Regions from separate parts of the Bradyrhizobium sp. AZCC 2176 genome, predicted to be linked through region 1. Evidence: predicted binding sites of a transcription regulator. Region 1 holds the regulator's gene; each other region holds the start of a gene.
The links. The regulator PhoB, encoded in region 1, activates phosphate uptake and scavenging genes when phosphate is short. The targets are predictions, from matches to a motif close to TGTCATNNANCTGTCAT.
Positions count from the first base shown of each region.

Region 2: the regulator PhoB is predicted to act here: its motif matches at 2,156-2,172, upstream of V1288_RS10860 (DUF2794 domain-containing protein).
Region 3: the regulator PhoB is predicted to act here: its motif matches at 2,451-2,467, upstream of phnC (phosphonate ABC transporter ATP-binding protein).
Region 4: the regulator PhoB is predicted to act here: its motif matches at 2,343-2,359, upstream of V1288_RS02625 (alkaline phosphatase D family protein).

Region 1 covers NZ_JAZHRX010000001.1:1,808,276-1,812,843, forward strand. Annotated here, with positions in the region: gene V1288_RS08255 (aspartate aminotransferase family protein) at 1-1,052, opposite strand, end outside; gene V1288_RS08260 (GcrA family cell cycle regulator) at 1,557-2,066, shown strand; gene phoB (phosphate regulon transcriptional regulator PhoB) at 2,322-3,026, opposite strand; gene phoU (phosphate signaling complex protein PhoU) at 3,037-3,753, opposite strand; gene pstB (phosphate ABC transporter ATP-binding protein PstB) at 3,860-4,568, opposite strand, start outside.
Region 2 covers NZ_JAZHRX010000001.1:2,360,666-2,365,233, reverse strand. Annotated here, with positions in the region: gene ltrA (group II intron reverse transcriptase/maturase) at 268-1,644, shown strand; gene V1288_RS10860 (DUF2794 domain-containing protein) at 2,184-2,555, shown strand; gene V1288_RS10855 (hypothetical protein) at 2,796-3,293, opposite strand; gene V1288_RS10850 (nucleotidyltransferase family protein) at 3,299-3,625, opposite strand; gene V1288_RS10845 (hypothetical protein) at 3,634-3,906, opposite strand; gene V1288_RS10840 (GNAT family N-acetyltransferase) at 4,157-4,568, opposite strand, start outside.
Region 3 covers NZ_JAZHRX010000001.1:5,007,628-5,012,195, reverse strand. Annotated here, with positions in the region: gene phnE (phosphonate ABC transporter, permease protein PhnE) at 1-401, opposite strand, end outside; gene phnD (phosphonate ABC transporter substrate-binding protein) at 510-1,445, opposite strand; gene phnC (phosphonate ABC transporter ATP-binding protein) at 1,520-2,335, opposite strand; gene V1288_RS23605 (chloramphenicol acetyltransferase) at 2,541-3,206, shown strand; gene V1288_RS23600 (alpha-D-ribose 1-methylphosphonate 5-triphosphate diphosphatase) at 3,203-4,396, shown strand; gene V1288_RS23595 (DUF1045 domain-containing protein) at 4,417-4,568, shown strand, end outside.
Region 4 covers NZ_JAZHRX010000001.1:597,137-601,704, forward strand. Annotated here, with positions in the region: gene V1288_RS02615 (acetyl-CoA C-acyltransferase) at 1-254, opposite strand, end outside; gene V1288_RS02620 (hypothetical protein) at 509-676, shown strand; gene V1288_RS02625 (alkaline phosphatase D family protein) at 687-2,276, opposite strand; gene V1288_RS02630 (hypothetical protein) at 2,460-2,903, opposite strand; gene V1288_RS02635 (indolepyruvate ferredoxin oxidoreductase family protein) at 3,050-4,568, opposite strand, start outside.

The DNA.
Region 1 (4,568 bases):
CGCAATGCATTGACGAGATCGCCCGATGGCACCACAGCCTTGACGCCGACCAGCAGCCCCTCACCGCGCACTTCCGAAAGCACGGCGGGATAGCGATCGACCACGGAAGCCAGTTTCTGTTTCAACAGCAGCGACATCTTCTGTACGTGGTCGAAGAAGCCGGGCTTCAGCATCACGTCGAGCACAGCGTTGGCGGAAGCGATCGCCAGCGGATTGCCGCCGAAGGTCGAGCCGTGCGAGCCGGGCGTCATGCCGGAAGCAGCTTCCGCGGTCGCCAGCACCGCGCCGATCGGAAAACCGCCGCCGAGCGCCTTTGCCAGCGACATCACATCCGGCGTCACGCCGACGCGCTTGTAGGCGAAGAGATCGCCGGTGCGGCCCATGCCGGTCTGCACCTCGTCGAACGCCAGCAACAGGCCATGCTCGTCGCAGAGCTGGCGCAGCGCCTTGAAGAAAGATTGCGGCGCGGAGCGCACACCGCCCTCGCCCTGCACCGGCTCGATCAGGATGCCCGCGGTGTGCGGCCCGATCGCTTTCTTCACCGCTTCGAGATCGCCATGCGGCACCTGGTCAAAACCGTCCATCGGCGGCCCAAAGCCTTCGAGATATTTGGCGGAGCCGGTCGCGGCGAGCGTGCCGAGTGTGCGGCCGTGGAACGCGCCCTCGAAGGTGATGAGCCGATAGCGTTCGGGATGTCCCTTGGAGAATTGATAGCGGCGCACGACCTTGATCACGCCTTCCATCGCTTCCGCACCCGAATTGCAGAAGAACACAAGGTCGGCAAAGCTCTGCTCACAGAGCCGCGCGGCGAGCTTCTCGCCATCCGGGCTCCTGAACAGGTTCGACATGTGCCAGAGCTTTGTCGACTGTTCCTGCAGCGCCTTGATCAGATGCGGATGGCAGTGACCCAGCGCATTGACCGCGACGCCCGAGGTGAAGTCGAGATAGCGCTCGCCATTGGTTGCCGTAAGCCAGCAGCCTTCGCCGCTTTCGAAGCCGAGATCGACCCTGGCGAAGACGGGGAGCAGATGCGACGTGGCGCTATTGGTCATGGCAATTCACTGAAGGTTTGAGACCTGCTTTTGAACCTGCCGCGGAGCACACGCGTGCATTGGCGCGAAGGCGGCAACAGCCGGTCTTGCGAAAACGAAACGTGCCGCCTCTTAAGGGCGGCACGGGAGAGGTATTCTATGTGGGCGGGGGGCGCTGTCAACACACCACGAAGCTGCCTTTCCTGCACCGCAAGATAAGGAAATCCGTACGATTGCGGTGTGGTGGAAAACACGCAGTGCAATGCCTAGATGTCGGAACATGTGGACGCGCAGGCCCGGACTCTTGCGCCCGAGTCCCGCCATATTGTAGCTTTTGGGCCGTCGGGTACGACATCTCGTGCGGCAGTTCTGATCCCTGGAGTCCATTTTGTACGGCGTAAACGTTCGGGCGCGGTTTTCGCGCCCGGCGAGGGCTAAGGGATTCTGACCGCAGGGATTTTTGAGACGAATGACGTCGCCAGCGCTGCCCCTGATTGGCCGGCGCGATGCGAAGGGAAGAATACGATGACGGTATTGACCTGGTCAGACGATCGCGTCGAGCAGCTTAAGAAGCTCTGGGAAGCCGGATTATCGGCGAGCCAGATCGCGGCGGAACTCGGAAATGTGACGCGAAACGCCGTGATCGGCAAAGTGCACCGGCTGGGCCTGTCCGGCCGTGCCAAGAGCCCCTCCTCGGCCGCCCCGCGGCAGCGCAAGGCACGCCCGGCCCAGCAGATGATGCGGGTGTCGCGGCCGGTCTCGCGCGGCAACACCGCGCTCGCGCACGCCTTCGAGGTCGAGATGGAGCCTGATCCGATCGCCTTCGACAATGTGGTGCCGATGAGCCAGCGGCTGTCGCTGCTCGAACTGAACGAGGCGACCTGCCACTGGCCGGTCGGCGATCCCTCGAGCCCGGAATTCTTCTTCTGCGGCGGCAAGGCGCTTTCGGGACTGCCCTACTGCGCGCATCACTCGCGGATTGCGTATCAGCCGGCTGCCGACCGGCGGAGGCAGCAGCCGAAGCCGACAAGGTAAGCCACGGTTTGTCGTAGATCCTATGGGGTGGCAGGTGGTCAGGGGGTAAGTTGAGTTTGCGACCACCCACTCACCCAGAGGATCTACGAACTAAATCGTTCGTCGTCCCTGCGAACCGCAGGGACCCATAACCACGGATGTCAGTGGTTATGCTTCGCTGGAGCTCCAGCGCGTTTCAACAATCGAGATTTGTGGTTATGGGTCCCCGCGTTCGCGGGGACGACGCCGGAGTTTGCTGAGACAACCAGCAGAGCGTTACGGCTCCACCTTCGCAAACCGGTCGTCCAGTGCATAACCCGCGCCGCGCACAGTGCGGATGGGATCCTGTTCTCGGCCCGGATTGAGCAGCTTGCGCAGGCGGCCGATATGGACGTCGACGGTGCGCTCGTCGATATAGATGTCGCGGCCCCAGACGCTGTCGAGCAACTGCTCGCGGCTGAAGACGCGGCCGGGATGTTCGAGGAAAAATTCCAATAGCCGATACTCGGTCGGGCCGAGATCGATCTGGCGGCCGGAACGCGCAACGCGCCTTTTCTCACGATCCAGTTCGATATCGCCATAGGTCAGCACCGTGGCGAGCCGCTCGGGGCTTGCCCGCCGCAACAGGCCCTTCACCCGCGCCAAAAGCTCCGGCACCGAGAACGGCTTGACGATGTAATCGTCGGCGCCGGTCGCCAGCCCCCGCACCCGCTCGCTCTCCTCGCCGCGTGCCGTGAGCATGATGATCGGCAACTGCTTGGTCTCCGGCCGGGCGCGCAGTCGGCGGCACAGCTCGATGCCGGACAGTCCCGGCAGCATCCAGTCGAGCACGACGAGATCGGGCACGCGCTCCTTCAGCCGCGTATCCGCATCGTCGCCGCGGGCGACGGTTTCGACATCATAACCTTCTGCGTCGAGGTTGTAGCGCAACAGCGTGGTCAGCGCTTCCTCGTCCTCGACCACCATAATGCGCGCGCTCATTCTGCTTTCCTCAAGTATTAGGCAGGGTCGTGGCGAACGTCGTCATGTCGCCCTTCGGGCGCTTGTCGAGCATCTGCTGTCCCTCGATCATGTAGAACACGGTTTCGGCGATGTTGGTGGCGTGGTCGCCGATCCGCTCGATGTTCTTGGCGCAGAACATCAAATGAATACAGAACGAGATGTTGCGCGGATCCTCCATCATATAGGTCAGGAGCTCGCGGAACAGCGAGGTGCAGATGGCGTCGACTTCCTCGTCGCCCTTCCACACCGCCATCGCCGCCGGCAGATCGTGCGCCGCATAGGCGTCCAGCACCGACTTGACCTGCGACAGCACCAGATCGGTCATGTGTTCCAGGCCGCGCATCAGCTTGAGCGGCTGGAAATCGTTCTCCAGCGCCGCGACCCGCTTGCCCATGTTCTTGGCGAGGTCGCCGATCCGCTCCAGATCGGTGGCGACCCGCATGGCGCCGACGATTTCGCGCAGGTCGATCGCCATCGGCTGGCGCCGCGCAATCGTCAGCACCGCGCGCTCCTCGATCAGATGCTGCAGCCGGTCGATCTCGACGTCGGCTGCGACGACGCGCTTGCCGAGGGCGACGTCGCGGCGGACCAGCGCGTCGACGGATTCGGTGATCATGCGTTCAGACAGGCCACCCATCTCGGCGACGAGACGGGTCAGTTCCTGAAGGTCGCTGTCGAACGCCTTGGCGGTGTGCTCGGATGCCATCTCTTATCTCCTCAAATCATGGTCCGATTCTAATCGGATCATGATTTTATTTCCTCGTTTGAGCATGATCTCTTCGGAAAACCGGTTCCCACTTTTCCGGATCATGCTAGCCAAACCGGCCGGTGATGTAGTCCTGGGTGCGTCGATCGCTCGGCGAGGTGAAAATCTTGTTGGTGTCGTCGAACTCGATCAGCTCGCCGAGATACATGAAGGCGGTCTTGTCGGAGACGCGCGCCGCCTGCTGCATGTTATGGGTGACGATGGCGATGGTGTAGTCCTCCGCCAGCTCCTGGATCAGTTCCTCGATCTTGGCGGTCGAGATCGGGTCGAGCGCCGAACAGGGCTCGTCGAACAGGATCACCTCGGGCCGCACCGCGACGGTGCGGGCGATGCAGAGCCGCTGCTGCTGGCCGCCGGACAGCGACAGGCCCGAGGCATTCAGCTTGTCCTTGACCTCGTTCCACAGCGCGCCGCCGCGCAGCGCCTTTTCGACGCGGCCGTCCATCTCGGACTTGGAGATCTTTTCATACAGGCGGATGCCGAAGGCGATGTTTTCATAGATCGTCATCGGGAACGGCGTCGGCTTCTGGAACACCATGCCGACGCGGGCGCGCAGCAGATTGAGGTCGAGCTTGGGGTCGAGGATGTTGGTCTGGTCGAGCATCAACTGGCCGGTCGCCTTCTGGCCGGGATAGAGGTCGTACATCCGGTTGAAGATCCGCAGCAGGGTCGACTTGCCGCAGCCGGACGGGCCGATGAAGGCGGTGACGCGGTGGGTGCCGAGCGTCAGGTTGATGTTCTTCAGCGCATGGTGC
Region 2 (4,568 bases), 550 kb from region 1:
ACGAGGCCTGCCCGGCCGGACGAGCGAGCAGCCAATCGCGAAGTCCATGGTCATCAAAGGTCGGGGTGGTAGATCCGGCGGGCGTGCGGTGAAGGCGGTCGGTCTTACCTCGGGAGGTCTGCGCTGCGTCCCAGCTTTGGGACTGAGGCCGCCGCAAGGCGGCCTGACCGCAGCGCAGAAGTCAGCAGAGGGCGTAGTAGGCGGCAGCGCGCCGCCGAAGGCCTGAACGGTGGAAGCGGTTAGTAGAGCGGCGATCTCGTGCGAGCCATGCGGCAGAAGAACCAGGTCGAGCTGAACTTGGGCACCGGAGCGGAGGGTGAAGCCCGAAGCGCCGCCGCCCGAGAGCCCGAAGCGCGCCCGGCGAGAGCCTGTCCCGAACGCCCGGCGGTTGCGGGACCGTCGATGGAAGACGTGGTTGAGCGTGAGAACCTGAAGAAAGCGTTGGCGCGAGTGAAGCGCAACAAAGGTACGGCAGGCATTGACGGTATGAATGTCGATGACTTGTCGGCCTACCTGAAGGAGCACTGGCCTACGGTTCGGGTCCAGTTGCTTGAAGGCATCTACAAGCCGCAGCCGGTGTGGCGCGTCGAGATACCGAAGCCGTCGGGTGGCATGCGGCTGCTCGGCATTCCGACGGTGCTCGACCGCTTTATCCAGCAGGCGGTGATGCAGGTGCTGCAAGCCGACTGGGACGGAACGTTCTCCGAGACGAGCTTCGGCTTCCGGCCGAAGCGCTCGGCGCATCAGGCGGTAGAGCGGGCGCAGACGTATATTGCGTCCGGACACGCCATCGTCGTGGACATCGACCTGGAGAAGTTCTTCGACCGGGTCAACCACGATATCCTGATGGGGCTTGTTGCCAAGCGGGTTGCCGACAAACGCATCCTGAAGCTGATCCGCGGCTTTCTGACCGCGGGTGCGATGGAAGGAGGCCTTGTCAGCCCGACGGAGGAAGGCACGCCGCAGGGTGGGCCGCTCTCGCCGCTGTTGTCGAACCTGATGCTGGATGTGCTGGACAAGGAACTGGAGAAACGCGGCCATCGCTTCGTGCGCTACGCCGACGATTGCAACATCTATGTGCGCAGTCAGAAGGCGGGCGAGCGGGTGCTGGCCGGGATCGAGCGGTTCATCGAGAAGCGCCTCAAGCTCAAGGTCAACAAAGCCAAGAGTGCGGTTGCCAAACCGAGCGTTCGCAAGTTCCTGGGCTTCAGCTACACGAGTGGACGAAAGCCGCGACGGCGCGTTGCGCCGCAGGCCATCGCCCGCTTCAAGGCGAGAATTCGGGAGCTGACGCGGCGCACGCGTGGACGAAGCCTTGCGCAGATCGTCAAGGAGCTGTCGGTCTACCTCATCGGGTGGCGGGGTTACTTCGGCTTCTGCCAAACCCCGTCGGTGTTGCGCGCGCTTGAGGAATGGATCAGGCGGCGGTTGCGCGCCATCGCCTGGAAGCAATGGAAGTGTGGACCTGCTCGCTTTGCCGAGCTGCGACGCTGCGGCGTCGGCCGGGACCTGGCGGCGCGAACCGCCGGAAGCCCGCGTGGCCCTTGGCGGCTCGCAAGCAGCCCCGCGCTCACCACTGCAATGCCAATTGCTTTCTTCGGTTCACTCGGCCTGACTTCCATCACAGAACTACGACATGCATAATCCACCGAACCGCCGTATACGGACCCGTACGTACGGTGGTGTGGGAGGGGAGGAGCCGAGAGGCTCCCCCCTATCCCGATCCATCCGGGCCCGTTACCCCGTCTACGAATGCGGCGCTGATCAGCCAGTCATATTTTTGATGAGCGGTGGTTGCACGTCAGTGCTCGTGTTTCACGCGGCCTGGAACGGCGGCTGATGTCGCTGGAGCCGCTACCGCAAACGAAAAAGGACCAACTTTCGTTGGCCCAGTATCGGGATTAACTCCCTCTGCGAACAGGCCCGATCCCGACGGCCCCGGGGGGCTGGGGGCTGAGGAATCCGGAACCGAAAGGACCGGGCCAACGCAGGATTTTCTTGTCGCAACCTAGCGGGGCGGGCGGTTGGCGGAAGTGGGGCAGCAATAAGATTCCGCTAACGATCCCGTGAATCGATGTTTCCGTTGATGTCGGTGGTTCCAGCGCGGTTTCCTTCGTATTTGCACCCCTTGCGGCGTCCTGCGGTTAGCGCGATCATATCAATCGCATGACAGGAGGCGCTCCATGAGCTCGATATCGGAGGATACCGAACCAAGCGAAAGCCGCGCAGTGGCGCGCCCCGCCACTGCAGTCCCGCTGCCAAATCGTGTCACGTTCAATCGTCTCGAACTCAACCGCATCCTCAATCTGTATGGCCGCATGGTCGCCGACGGCGAATGGCGCGACTACGCTATCGACTTTCTGAAGGACCGTGCGGTGTTTTCGGTGTTCCGCCGCGCCTCCGAAGTCCCGATTTACCGGATCGAGAAGGATCCGCGGCTCGCGCGCAAGCAGGGCATGTACAGCGTGATCTCGGCGACCGGCCTGATCCTGCGCCGCGGCCACGAACTCGAGCGCGTGCTGCTGGTGATCGACCGCAAGCTGGCGCTGGTTTAGCCGGATCCCGTAGCCCGGAGGAGCCAACGGGTCGCGCGAATGCGCGCCCGACGACGAGCGCAATTGCGCTCGCGCAGTGATGACAGGCTCCGCGAAGTCTGGGAAGACTACACCCGCTTGCGAGACCATCCCGGATTGCGCGTCGCTCCATCCGGGTTACGGCTTTGAATTATATAATATATTTTGCCTGAGAGCGGGCTGTCCCCGACCTATCCCCCATGAAAGCGGGCGGTGGCAGGGCTAAGGCGGACCAGCGCCTGCAAGCAGCGCCGCCAGCTCCGCGCCTTCGAGGCGCGCCATGGCATCCGCGCCGCTGAACCGCCGCGTCAGCAACGCGTCGGCGATCCTGCGCACAACGTCCGCGTTCGCTCTCAGGGCCTCATCGGCCAGCCGGTAGCCCTCCGTGCGCGCCGTGCGGCGCTGGGCCTCGGGGATGCGCGCCAGAAACTTCCGCATCGCTCTGAAGTCGCCCATCTTCGTCGATCGCGGCGAAGGCGCGCTGAAAGCGTGCTCGGCCCTGCAGCCCGCAACGCAGACCGCGATATTCTTGGTGTCATCGTCGAAGGTGCGGCTATTCGATCCGCCGTTGCCGGTCGCCAAGTCGATCTCGACGAATGCGACATCCGCGCCGAGCGCGCGCGCGACGACAGCATGGCCAGCCTCGTGGGTCGCGAGAGCAAGGTTTTGGGCGTGAAAATATTCGACCAATTCGGCGAGGTCATCGTTCTCATCTTCCATCGCCGTCAACCAGCATCTGCTGACCAAAGAAGGGTGCCGCAGCGCCGCACCGCTTCATCCTCGGGAGTGTTTGGCACAATGGCTTCAAGGCTGACGTGGTGCCCCACAATTGCTTCAAGTTCCCGTCTCCAGTTGCCGTCAAGCGCGAAAAAGTTTCCCAGCGCCCAGTCGGTCCCGTCCGTCGCGGGCATCAGCGCAAGGGCAAGATCGACATCGCTACCTGGTCTTGACTGCCCGGTGGCGCGGCTGCCGAACAGCCAAAGTTCGCGAACGCTGCCGTTGTTGCTTGCCCACGAGCGAAGGTCGCGCAGCCATTCATCCTGCATATCCATCGCAATGATCACCGATAGTGCGCGAAGAGGTACCAGCCCAGCGCAGCCGCGCCGACGATGCCCCAGAAGGCCCAGAACTGCCGCGCATCTTTTGCCGCCTGCTGCTTGTTGTCCTTCCATTCCTGAATAATTTCGTCGCGCTGCTCGCCGCTGCGCGCAAGGTCGGAGCGGATCATTACCGACACGGCCTCGATCTGCTTTCCCAAGCGGTCCAGGCGAGCCATGATCATCGCCGTCAGCACGCCGATGATGACAAAGATCATCCAGTGCTCGTCGCTCATGCTGAAGCCCCCGATGCCTGCCGCATTTAAGGGGTGGCGCAAGTGGCGAGCAACCGGCGAGCGAAACTATCCCCGGCTTTCGAGCTGGATCGGACCGCGTAGGCCCGTCCCGGCTAGTCGGACGGCGAATGCTCGCTCCATCCGGGGGGCCGTTACCCCATCTACGACGCTACTTTGCATGGGGTTGTTTTCGCGATTTTGAGTCTGGGCCCTGCGGTGTACCGTCAAGAGGCGCTATGCCTTATCCAGACTACGAAGTGGGGACCGTCGTGCTGCCTTCGCCGAGCGCACGCTGCATCATGACCGTGTCCAGCCAGCGTCCGAATTTGAAGCCGACGCTCGGATGGGTTCCGATCATCTGGAAGCCAGTCTTGGCGTGAACCCCGATCGAACCGGCATTGGCGGAATCGCCGATCACGGCGATCATCTGCCGGTAGCCCCGCGCCTCGCATTCGGCGATCAGCCGCTGCATCAGTTGCAAGCCGATGCCCCGGCGGTGGGTCGAGGGCTTTAGATAGACCGAGTTCTCCACCGTGAAACGATAGGCCGGGCGCGGCCGATAAGGGCCGGCATACGCATAGCCGATCACATCGCCTTCGACCGAGGCCGCGAAATAGGGGAAGCCGCCGTCCATCAGGACACTGAACCGCCGGGTCATCTCG
Region 3 (4,568 bases), 3.2 Mb from region 1:
AACCGCAGCCATGGCGCAGGTGACGTATTTTGCGCGGCGAAGAAATTCAGCACAAAGCCAAGGACCGCGCCGCTCAGGGTGCCGACGTAGCTGATGAGAATGGTCTCGCCGAGCATCTTGAGCCACTTCTGCCAGCCCCAGAACCATTCGCCGAAATTGGTCCATACCCGTGTGCCGTCTTCCAGGGTAAGGATGCGGTCGAAATAGCTGACAAAGTTGCCGAAATAGCTGAAGAGCGTGCGCAGATTCACCTCCGCGCCGATCGCTGCGACAATCAACGCGGCGAAGAATACCGCCGCCGCCAAAGTCGCCTTTAAACGCTTGCGCGCGACCGCCTTGCGATACGTATCGTTGAGCACCGCAAGTTGCTGGTCTGGAAGGATGGATATGGCATTCGCCATCGGGATCACTGTGCCCAGGTGTGAACAGAACGGGTATGAAACAGAACGGTGTTCGACAGAAAAAGGCCGGGTCACTTGGACCCGGCCAGGCTCGTCTAAGTCTATTGATCAGGACGCCTTCTTTTTACGCAACGCATCGACGAACTTGATCAATTCGATGGTGCCATCCCAGTCCTTGGTGGTGGCCGGATTGAAGCCCTTCTTCTGGCCGTCGGATAGACGGTCGAACGCGGCCTTGTCCTTGGCCGGCGCTTCGGTGAACGCCTTGGCAATGGCGGCCTTCAGATCGGCCGGAAGGTCAGAATTATAGGCGTAGGGTCCGTTGATGATCGGGGCCGACTTGTGGATGATCCGGAAATCGTCCTTCTTGATCGGCGAGCCGTCGGCGTTCTTCAGCATGCCCTTGTGCAGCATCTGGGCGAGCGTGGAGTCATCGTCATTGGTCCACTGATTGGCGGCGACCTCGACGGTGCCCTGCGACAGCGCCAGCATGGCGTTCTCATGGCTGCCGGTGAAAACGACCTTGCCGAAGTAGGTATCGGCGTCGGAGATTCCCAGCTTGTCGAGTTCGAAGCGCGGCACGTTGTTGCCCGACGTCGAATTCGGATCAACCAAGCCAAGGTTCTTGCCCTTCAATTGATCGATATTTTTGTAGGGGCTCGACGCCTTGACGAAGAACACGGAATAATAGCCGGTCGAACCGTCGGCATTGATATCGTTTGCGAAGGCATCGGTCTTGACGCCGGTCAGGCGGGCGCGGGCAAAGGATGCCGAGCCGTAGCTTGCGATATGGATGTTGCCGGCCCGCTGGCCCTCGATCACGGCGGCGTAGTCGTTGGCAATGCGCAGCGTAACCTTCACGCCGAGTTCCTTGGAGAGATAGGCGACGAACGGCGTCCAGCGCTCGGTGACGCCGGAAGCGTTTTCGGCTGGCACCACAGCAAAAGTCAGTTCCGGATATTTACTCTTCCAATCCTGCGCCGAAGCTGAAGCCGTGAACGCCAGCGCGGCCGCGCCGGCAAGAAAGATACGACGAGTTATCATGGTGTGCCCTCTTGTTGTAATTACGCCTTCGCCGATTGCAGATTTGCAACGGCTACCCTGTACAGAAGTGAAGCTCAGGCCGCAGCAGCGGTGCCCAGTTCCGGAACGGTCGCGCCACCGGGCGCTTGCGCAGGCGTGATGCCCATGACCTCGTTGGCTTCGAGATCGTAAAGTTCGCGCGCAATGCGATCGGTCAGCGTCTCAGGCGCGCCATCGAACACCACGCGCCCGACCGCCATGCCGACCAGGCGGTCGCAGTAGGTTCGCGCCAGATCGAGCGAATGCAGGTTGCAGATCACGGTAATGCCGAAATGCTTGTTGATGCGCAGCAGCGCATCCATCACGATGCGCGTGTTGCGGGGATCGAGCGAAGCGATCGGCTCGTCGGCGAGAATGATGTCGGGCTCTTGCACCAGTGCACGCGCGATCGCGACGCGCTGCTGCTGGCCGCCGGAAAGCTGGTCGGCGCGCTGGGCGGCGATGCCAGCCATATCGAACTGCTCCAGCGCCGACATCGCCAGCGCTCTGTCTTCTTCCGGCCAAAGTTGCGTCAGCGAGCGCCAGGACGGAATTTCGGCCAACCGCCCCATCAGCACATTGGTCAGGACGTCGAGCCGACCGACCAGGTTAAATTGTTGAAAGATCATCGCGGAGCGCGCACGCCACTGCCGCAAATCCTTGCCGCGCAGCGCGGTCACGTCGACGCCTTCGAACAGGATGCGTCCTTCGGAAGGCTCAGCGAGACGATTGATCATCCGAAGCAGCGTCGACTTGCCGGCTCCGGAGCGGCCGATCACACCGACGAAGCTGCCGGGCGCGATCGAAAATGACGCATTATCCACTGCGGCTTTGGTGCCGAACCGACAGGTCAAACCTTCTACCACCAGCATGCATTGCTCCAGAGTTCCAGTCGTGCAGCATCGCTAACGGCTCGATCTAACAGTTGTGTGACACCGCTGCTGCGTGCGGTGTTCGTCCACAGCCCTCGCCCACAGCCACGGCCGGCGTCATGCGTCCGTCATGATCTTGTCATCAAGCACATCGAAGACGTGCGGATGCCAATGATCTTTCCTCGATTGCTGATGGACGCTCCCGATGGCCGGCAAGATGCTTTCCACTGAACCGGCCGTCGACCCCACCGCATCGGTGCGCGACTGCCAGCTCGGCGCCTACACCGAGGTCGGCGCCCGGACCATCCTGCTCGAGGTGACGATGGCGGACTATTCCTACGTCGTGAACGACGCGCAGATCACCTACACCACGATCGGGAAATTCTGCTCGATCGCGGCGATGACGCGGATCAACCCGGGTAATCATCCGATGCACCGCGCCTCGCAGGCGCATTTCACTTACCGCGCCAGCAGCTATTTTCCGGGCGAGAGCGACGATGCCGAAATCTTTGAATGGCGGCGCGCCCATCACATCCATATCCGCCATGACGTCTGGATCGGTCACGGCGCGGTCATCCTGCCCGGTCGTTCGATCGGCACCGGCGCGGTGGTCGCGGCCGGCGCCATCGTGACCAAGGATGTCCCCGCCTACACGATCGTTGCAGGTAACCCTGCCCGGCTGGTCAAGCGGCGGTTTCCCGAATCCATCGCCGGCCGGCTTGCGGAGCTCGCATGGTGGGACTGGGACCACGAGACGCTTCGCCGCGCCCTGCCCGATTTCCGCAAGCTCGATGTCGAAGGCTTTCTCGAGAAGTACGAATCCGCCGCCGCATCCGGCCGACCGCAATTCAACCAGAGTGCCGCATCGTGACCGAACTGTTCATTGAAGGTGGCCGGGCGCTGCTCGGCAACGAGATCCTCGAAACCACGTTGCGGATTGCCGGCCGCGAGTTCGTCGCCGTGGGTACGGACAACAGCCATGGCTCGCCCTGCATCGATGCCGGCGGCTTGCTGGTGCTGCCGGGCATTGTCGACCTGCACGGCGATGCGTTCGAGCGACAGATGATGCCGCGCCCCGGCGTCGATTTCCCAATCGACGTCGCCCTGGTCGACAGCGACCGGCAGGCGGTCAGCAACGGCATCACGACCGTCTATCATGCCGCGACCTGGTCGTGGGAACCTGGCTTACGCAGCGGGGACAACGCGCGGAAACTGCTCGAGGCGATCGAGCAGATGCGGCCGCAGCTCGCCGCCGACACCCGCTTCCATTTGCGCCACGAAACCAACAATCTAGACGCAGAAAGCGAAATCATCGACTGGCTATCAGAAGGACGCGTCGACCTGTTCGCCTTCAACGACCACATGGACTCGACCGTCGCCAGCCTCGCCAAACCGCAGAAGCGCGGCCGAATGGTCGAGCGCACCGGGCTCACCAATGAGGCGTTCGATCGGCTGGTGCAAAGTGTGGTGGCCCGCAGCCACGACGTGCCGGCGTCGATCGGCCGACTGGCCGAGGTGGCGCGCACAGCGAACGTCCGGATGCTCTCGCATGACGACGAAAGCCCGGCCATGCGGCAGGCTTTTCGTGCGCAAGGCGTAGCCATCGCCGAATTTCCGGTCAACGAGGAAACCGCCCGCGACGCTGCCGCGGCCGGCGACTTCATCGTGTTCGGCGCGCCCAATGTCGTGCGCGGCGGCAGCCACACCGGCTGGACCAAAGCCTCCGACATGATCGCCAAAGGCCTGTGTTCGGTACTGGCGTCGGATTACTACTATCCAGCGCCGCTGCTGGCGGCGTTTCGTCTCGCCGCCGACGGCGTGCTACCGCTGGCGGCGGCATGGCAATTGATCTCGTCAGCGCCGGCGCGCGCTGCCGGCCTCGCCGATCGTGGCACCCTCGTCGCGGGGCAGCGCGCCGACATCGTTCTCGTCGATGATACGGTGCCGCTGCGGCCGCGAATCGTTGCGGTCGTTGCTGCGGGGCGTCTGGTGTATCTGACCGATACGCACCGCCTCCTCCGTTCGTCGGTCACGCCCCGCAAGGCAGTTGCAGCCGCGTGAGGCGGCCCTATTCTGGTGCAATGGCAAACTATCCCCGTTACGCAATCTATTACACGGCCGCACCGGACAGCGCGCTCGACCGGTTCGGCGCGTCGCTGCTCGGCTACGATGCCCATAGTGGCGACGACCTGCCCTTTCCGGACGGCGTCATGCAGATGATCCCGGACTGGCG
Region 4 (4,568 bases), 1.2 Mb from region 1:
CGGTTGACGGAAACGCCGGCGGTCGACTTCGGCATGCCCGCGAGCAGCGCGGCCTGACGGCCGATATTCGGCGCGCCATGCGCGCAATTGCCGAGATAGCAGTCTTCGACATAGTCCTTGTCGACGCCGGCGCGCTCGACGGCGTGCTTGATGGCGTGGGCCGCCATCGACATCGGCGGGGTGATGTTGAACCCGCCGCGGCCGGACTTTGCCAGCCCGGTACGTGCATAGGAAACGATAACAGCTTCACGCATTTGAAAGACCTCCCTTTGATGCGGCCAGTATGGACTGGCGCCCAGCCCGTGTGTAGCGAAAACCCGAATTCCGGCGGACGGAAAAGAATTACCCCGCGAAACCGGCTCGGCGCCGGGATTTGCACAACGCAGGTCCTTCGGCAAGGCCGCGGCTGGCGTGCTCGCTTCTGACCGGGCGCGCCCGATGCACGACGAAAGGCGCATGAGCCGGCTGTTTCACTGAGCGAAATTGCCCGCTATTGAGATCGCGCGCTATGCAAGGCACAGGCAATCAGGATCAGGTCAGGGGTGCGATGGTAAGGGCGCTGCGACAATGGCTGGACACCCATGAACTGCCCGCGATCATCGCCGCCGTGCTCGGCGTGGTCTTCGCGCTCTCCACGCTGATGGTGGTCGGCGGCTATCTGCTGGTAGCGCCCTGAGGCAACCGCCTCAGATGTGCTGCGCCATGATCTGACCGGGCCGCGCATCCAGGCGGGGTTCGATATCGACAGACCACAGGTCGCGGTTGTCGACGTCCTTCAGCGTCACGGTCATCACTTCGGTCTTGCCGTCGATATCGACGAGGCCGAAAAACTGCAGGCCGAAACACGGGGCGAGATTCTCGCCCTGCTGCGCGCTGCAGCCCTTCTGGAATATCGCTTTCGGCCCGAATGTATTGTCGAGCGGCGCCGGCGCCCAGGTGCCCGCATGCAGCGGACCGGAGACGAATTCCCAGAACGGTTCGAAATCCTGGAACGCCGCGCGGTTCGGATCGTAATGATGTGCCGCCGTGTAATGCATGTCGGCGGTCAGCCACACCGTGTTGCGGATGCCGGCGCGCTTCATGAACGACAGCAGATCGGCGATCTCGTGTTCGCGCCGCTCCGGCGGACCATCGCCGAGCGCGATGGCGTCCTCGCTGACCAGGCCGATCGGCATGTCCGCGGCGATTACTTTCCAGGTTGCGTCGGAAGCCACCAGCTCGCGCTTCAGCCAGGCCAGTTGCGCTGCACCAAAGATACAGGTGTCGCTGCGGTCGTCGCGCTTGTTGAAGGTGGAATCGCGGTAGCTGCGCATATCCACCATGAAGACGTCGAGCAGCGGGCCGTAGGCGATCTTCCGATAGATGCGGCCATCCGCCTGCGCGGGCACGGCGCGCATCGGCATGAATTCATGGAACGCGCGGCGCGCCCGCGCCACGAGAAGCGAGCTGCCGTCCTCGGCATAGCCGGTTTCGTCGGCCGTTCCGATCGGCGCCCAGTCGTTGGTGACCTCATGATCGTCCCATTGCGCGAACAAGGGAACGGCAGCATGGAAGGCGCGAAAGTTTTGGTCGAGCCAGTTGTATTTGTAGTTGCCGCGGAACTCGGCGAGGGTTTGGGCGACGACGGATTTTTCCTCGGTGAGGACATTCCGCCAGACCGCGCCACCGGGCAGCTTCAACTCCCGCTCCACCGGGCAATCCGCATAGATGTGGTCACCGGAATGGATGAAGAAGTCCGGACGGTTGTCGAGCATAGTGCGGTAAGTCCGCATCCCGCCACGGTTTTCGTCGATGCCCCAGCCCTGCCCCGTCGTATCGCCCGACCAGGCGAACGACACCGAGCTTCGCGCCGCGGGCGCGGTCCGGAAATGCCCAAGCTGCGTCTCGCCTTCGATGCCGCTCCCGCTGATATCGTCGAAGCGCACGCGATAGAAAATGTCCTGCCCTGCCGGCAGGCCATCGACCAGAACTTTCGAGACGAAGTCGCTGTCCGGCAATGCGTCGGCGGTTACCTTGCAAATGACGGTCTTGAAGCTCTCCACCGTCGAACATTCGACCTGCATCCGCGCCCGGCGATCGGCGCGGGCCCAGATCACAGCGGAATCGGCCGAGACGTCGCCCGATTGAATGCCGCTGGTGATGAGCGGCCGGTCCGCGGCGCGGCTGAGGTAAGGTCTGGCGAGATTGCCGAGACCGGCGATGGCGCATGTTGCCGCGGAGCGGACCAGCAATTGACGCCGGTTCAAGATTTGTCCCGCGCGTATCGCAATCTGCATCGAAGCACCCTCGTCGAATCACGACGAAGGTGTGCCTGAGCAATTTGAATGTGGGCCGAAGGTTTTACGACAGGTGGATGACGTGGAATCGTGGAATGGGTGGAGCGCAGCGATACCCATCAATCCCCGGACAGAGGCATGATGGGTTTCGCTTCGCTCTACCCATCGAGCGACGAAGCAACACTACCGCTGCCAGTCGCAGATGCCGCCGGACTTGCACGGCCAGGTCTGGATGCGCGTATCGCGCGCCTGCGCGTCGAGCGGATTGGTATGGCGGCGCGCCAGTTTGGCGCGGGCCGCGCCGCGCGGTTTCGCGACGCGCTCATGCGCCACGCGAGTCGGCTTCTCAACGCGCGCATGCGCGACGTGAGTCTTGGGCTGAGTCTTGGGCGCGGCCGCCTTCGGCACAACCACGCGCTCCGTCTTCACCGGCCGGGCATCATTTCTGGCCTCGACCCGGACCGGGGCGAAATGCGTCTCCGGGCCGAGCCGCTTCGGCGAGAGCAACGCTCGGGAAGGATCCAGACCGAAGAGCTCGCCGGCGCGGTACTCGTCCGCCAGCGTCGCGCTGCCTGACATCAGCAAGCCCGTGCAAAGTGCTGCCGCAATAGCGCTTTTCAGGACCATCACAGGCCTCCTGAAATCAACCAAAGACTGTATGAACCGCCATCATGTAGGGAGCGGGCCGGACAATTCCAGCCGTTCCCGCCCGCAGGGTTACCGGTGAATATGATCCGGGCCGCGAAAAAGTTCACGTGCCGGATTAACGGCCCCTACTCGGCTGCCTGCGCCACCGGCTGGCCGATCGCGGCTTCCAGCCGCGCGCACTCTCCGCGGAACTTCGCGACATTGGCTTCCTTGACGTGGCCGTAGCCGCGAACGAGTTCCGCGGACTTCGCCAGCGCCACGAGACGCGGCCAATCATGCGGCTTCGCCTTGTCGAGATGGCGGAAGATCATCGCGGAATACTCGTCGGGCAATGCGCGCTCCATCCGCCGTTCGGCCGTGTAGCCGAACGGATCGAGTGCGGTTCCGCGCAGGAACTTGAACCGGGTCAGGAGTTCGAAGGCGCGGAAGATCCACGCGCCGAACTCGCGCTTGCGCAAGTGCCCGGTCACCTTGTCGCGCGACGCCAGCAGCGGCGGCGCTAGGCTGACCTTGACGCCAGTGTCGCCGTCGAACTGTTCCTTCAGCGCCCTGGTAAACTCGCCGTCCGAGTAAAGCCTGGCGACTTCATACTCATCCTTGTAGGCCATCAACTTGAACAGGCCCTTGGCAAAGGCCTCGGTGAGGTCATGCGAACCGGGCGAGCCTTTTGCCTCGGCCGCGCGAACGCGATCGACTTCCGCCAGGTAGCGCTTCGAATAGGCCTCGTTCTGATACTCGGTCAGGAATTTGGCGCGGAACGCGATGCTCTCGTCGAGAGTGCGCTTTACCGGCGCCGCGCCCGAACTCTTGAAGCGCGCCGCGCTGACGACGCGCTGCAGGTCGTGCGCGGCGAGCCGGCCCCAGGAGAACGCCAGCTTGTTCATCTCGATCGCCGCACCATTGAGGTCGATCGCCTTCATGATCGCCTCCAGCGAAAGCGGAATCGCGCCGCGCTGAAATGCGAAACCGAGCATGAAGGCGTTGGTGGCGATGCTGTCGCCCATCAGCGCGGTGGCAAGCCCGGTCGCGTCCAGAATGTCGAGATCGGAGCCGCTGACGGCTTCATTGAGCGACTCCCGCATCGTCCCGGCCTCGAAATCGATGTCGGGATTGATGACGAAGCTCGCGGTCGGCAGCAGGTCGGCGTTGACGATTGCCCGTGTCACGCCGCGCTCGGCCCGGCTCAATGCCGGGACGCTGGTGGCGACCACGATGTCGCAGCCCAGAATGAGGTTGGCGCCGCCGGGCGCGATGCGGACGGTGGCGAGGTCGTCCGCCTTCGGCGCGATACGGACGTGACTCATGACCGCGCCGTTCTTCTGCGAAAGCCCCGTGAAGTCGAGCGTCGAGCACGCCAGGCCCTCGACATGGGCGGCCATGCCGAGCAGCGCGCCGATGGTGATGACGCCGGTGCCGCCGATCCCGGTGACGAGGATGTTGTAGGCGCCATCGAGCGCAGGCGTGGCCGGCAGCGGCAGATCGGCGAACAGCGCGGACGGATCGGCCGCGGTGCGATCGGCCTTCCTCAGTCTGCCGCCATGCACGGTAACAAAACTCGGGCAAAAGCCCTCGATGCAGGAAAAGTCCTTGTTGCAGTTCGACTGGTCGATCCGCCGCTTGCGGCCGAATTCGGTCTCCAGCGGC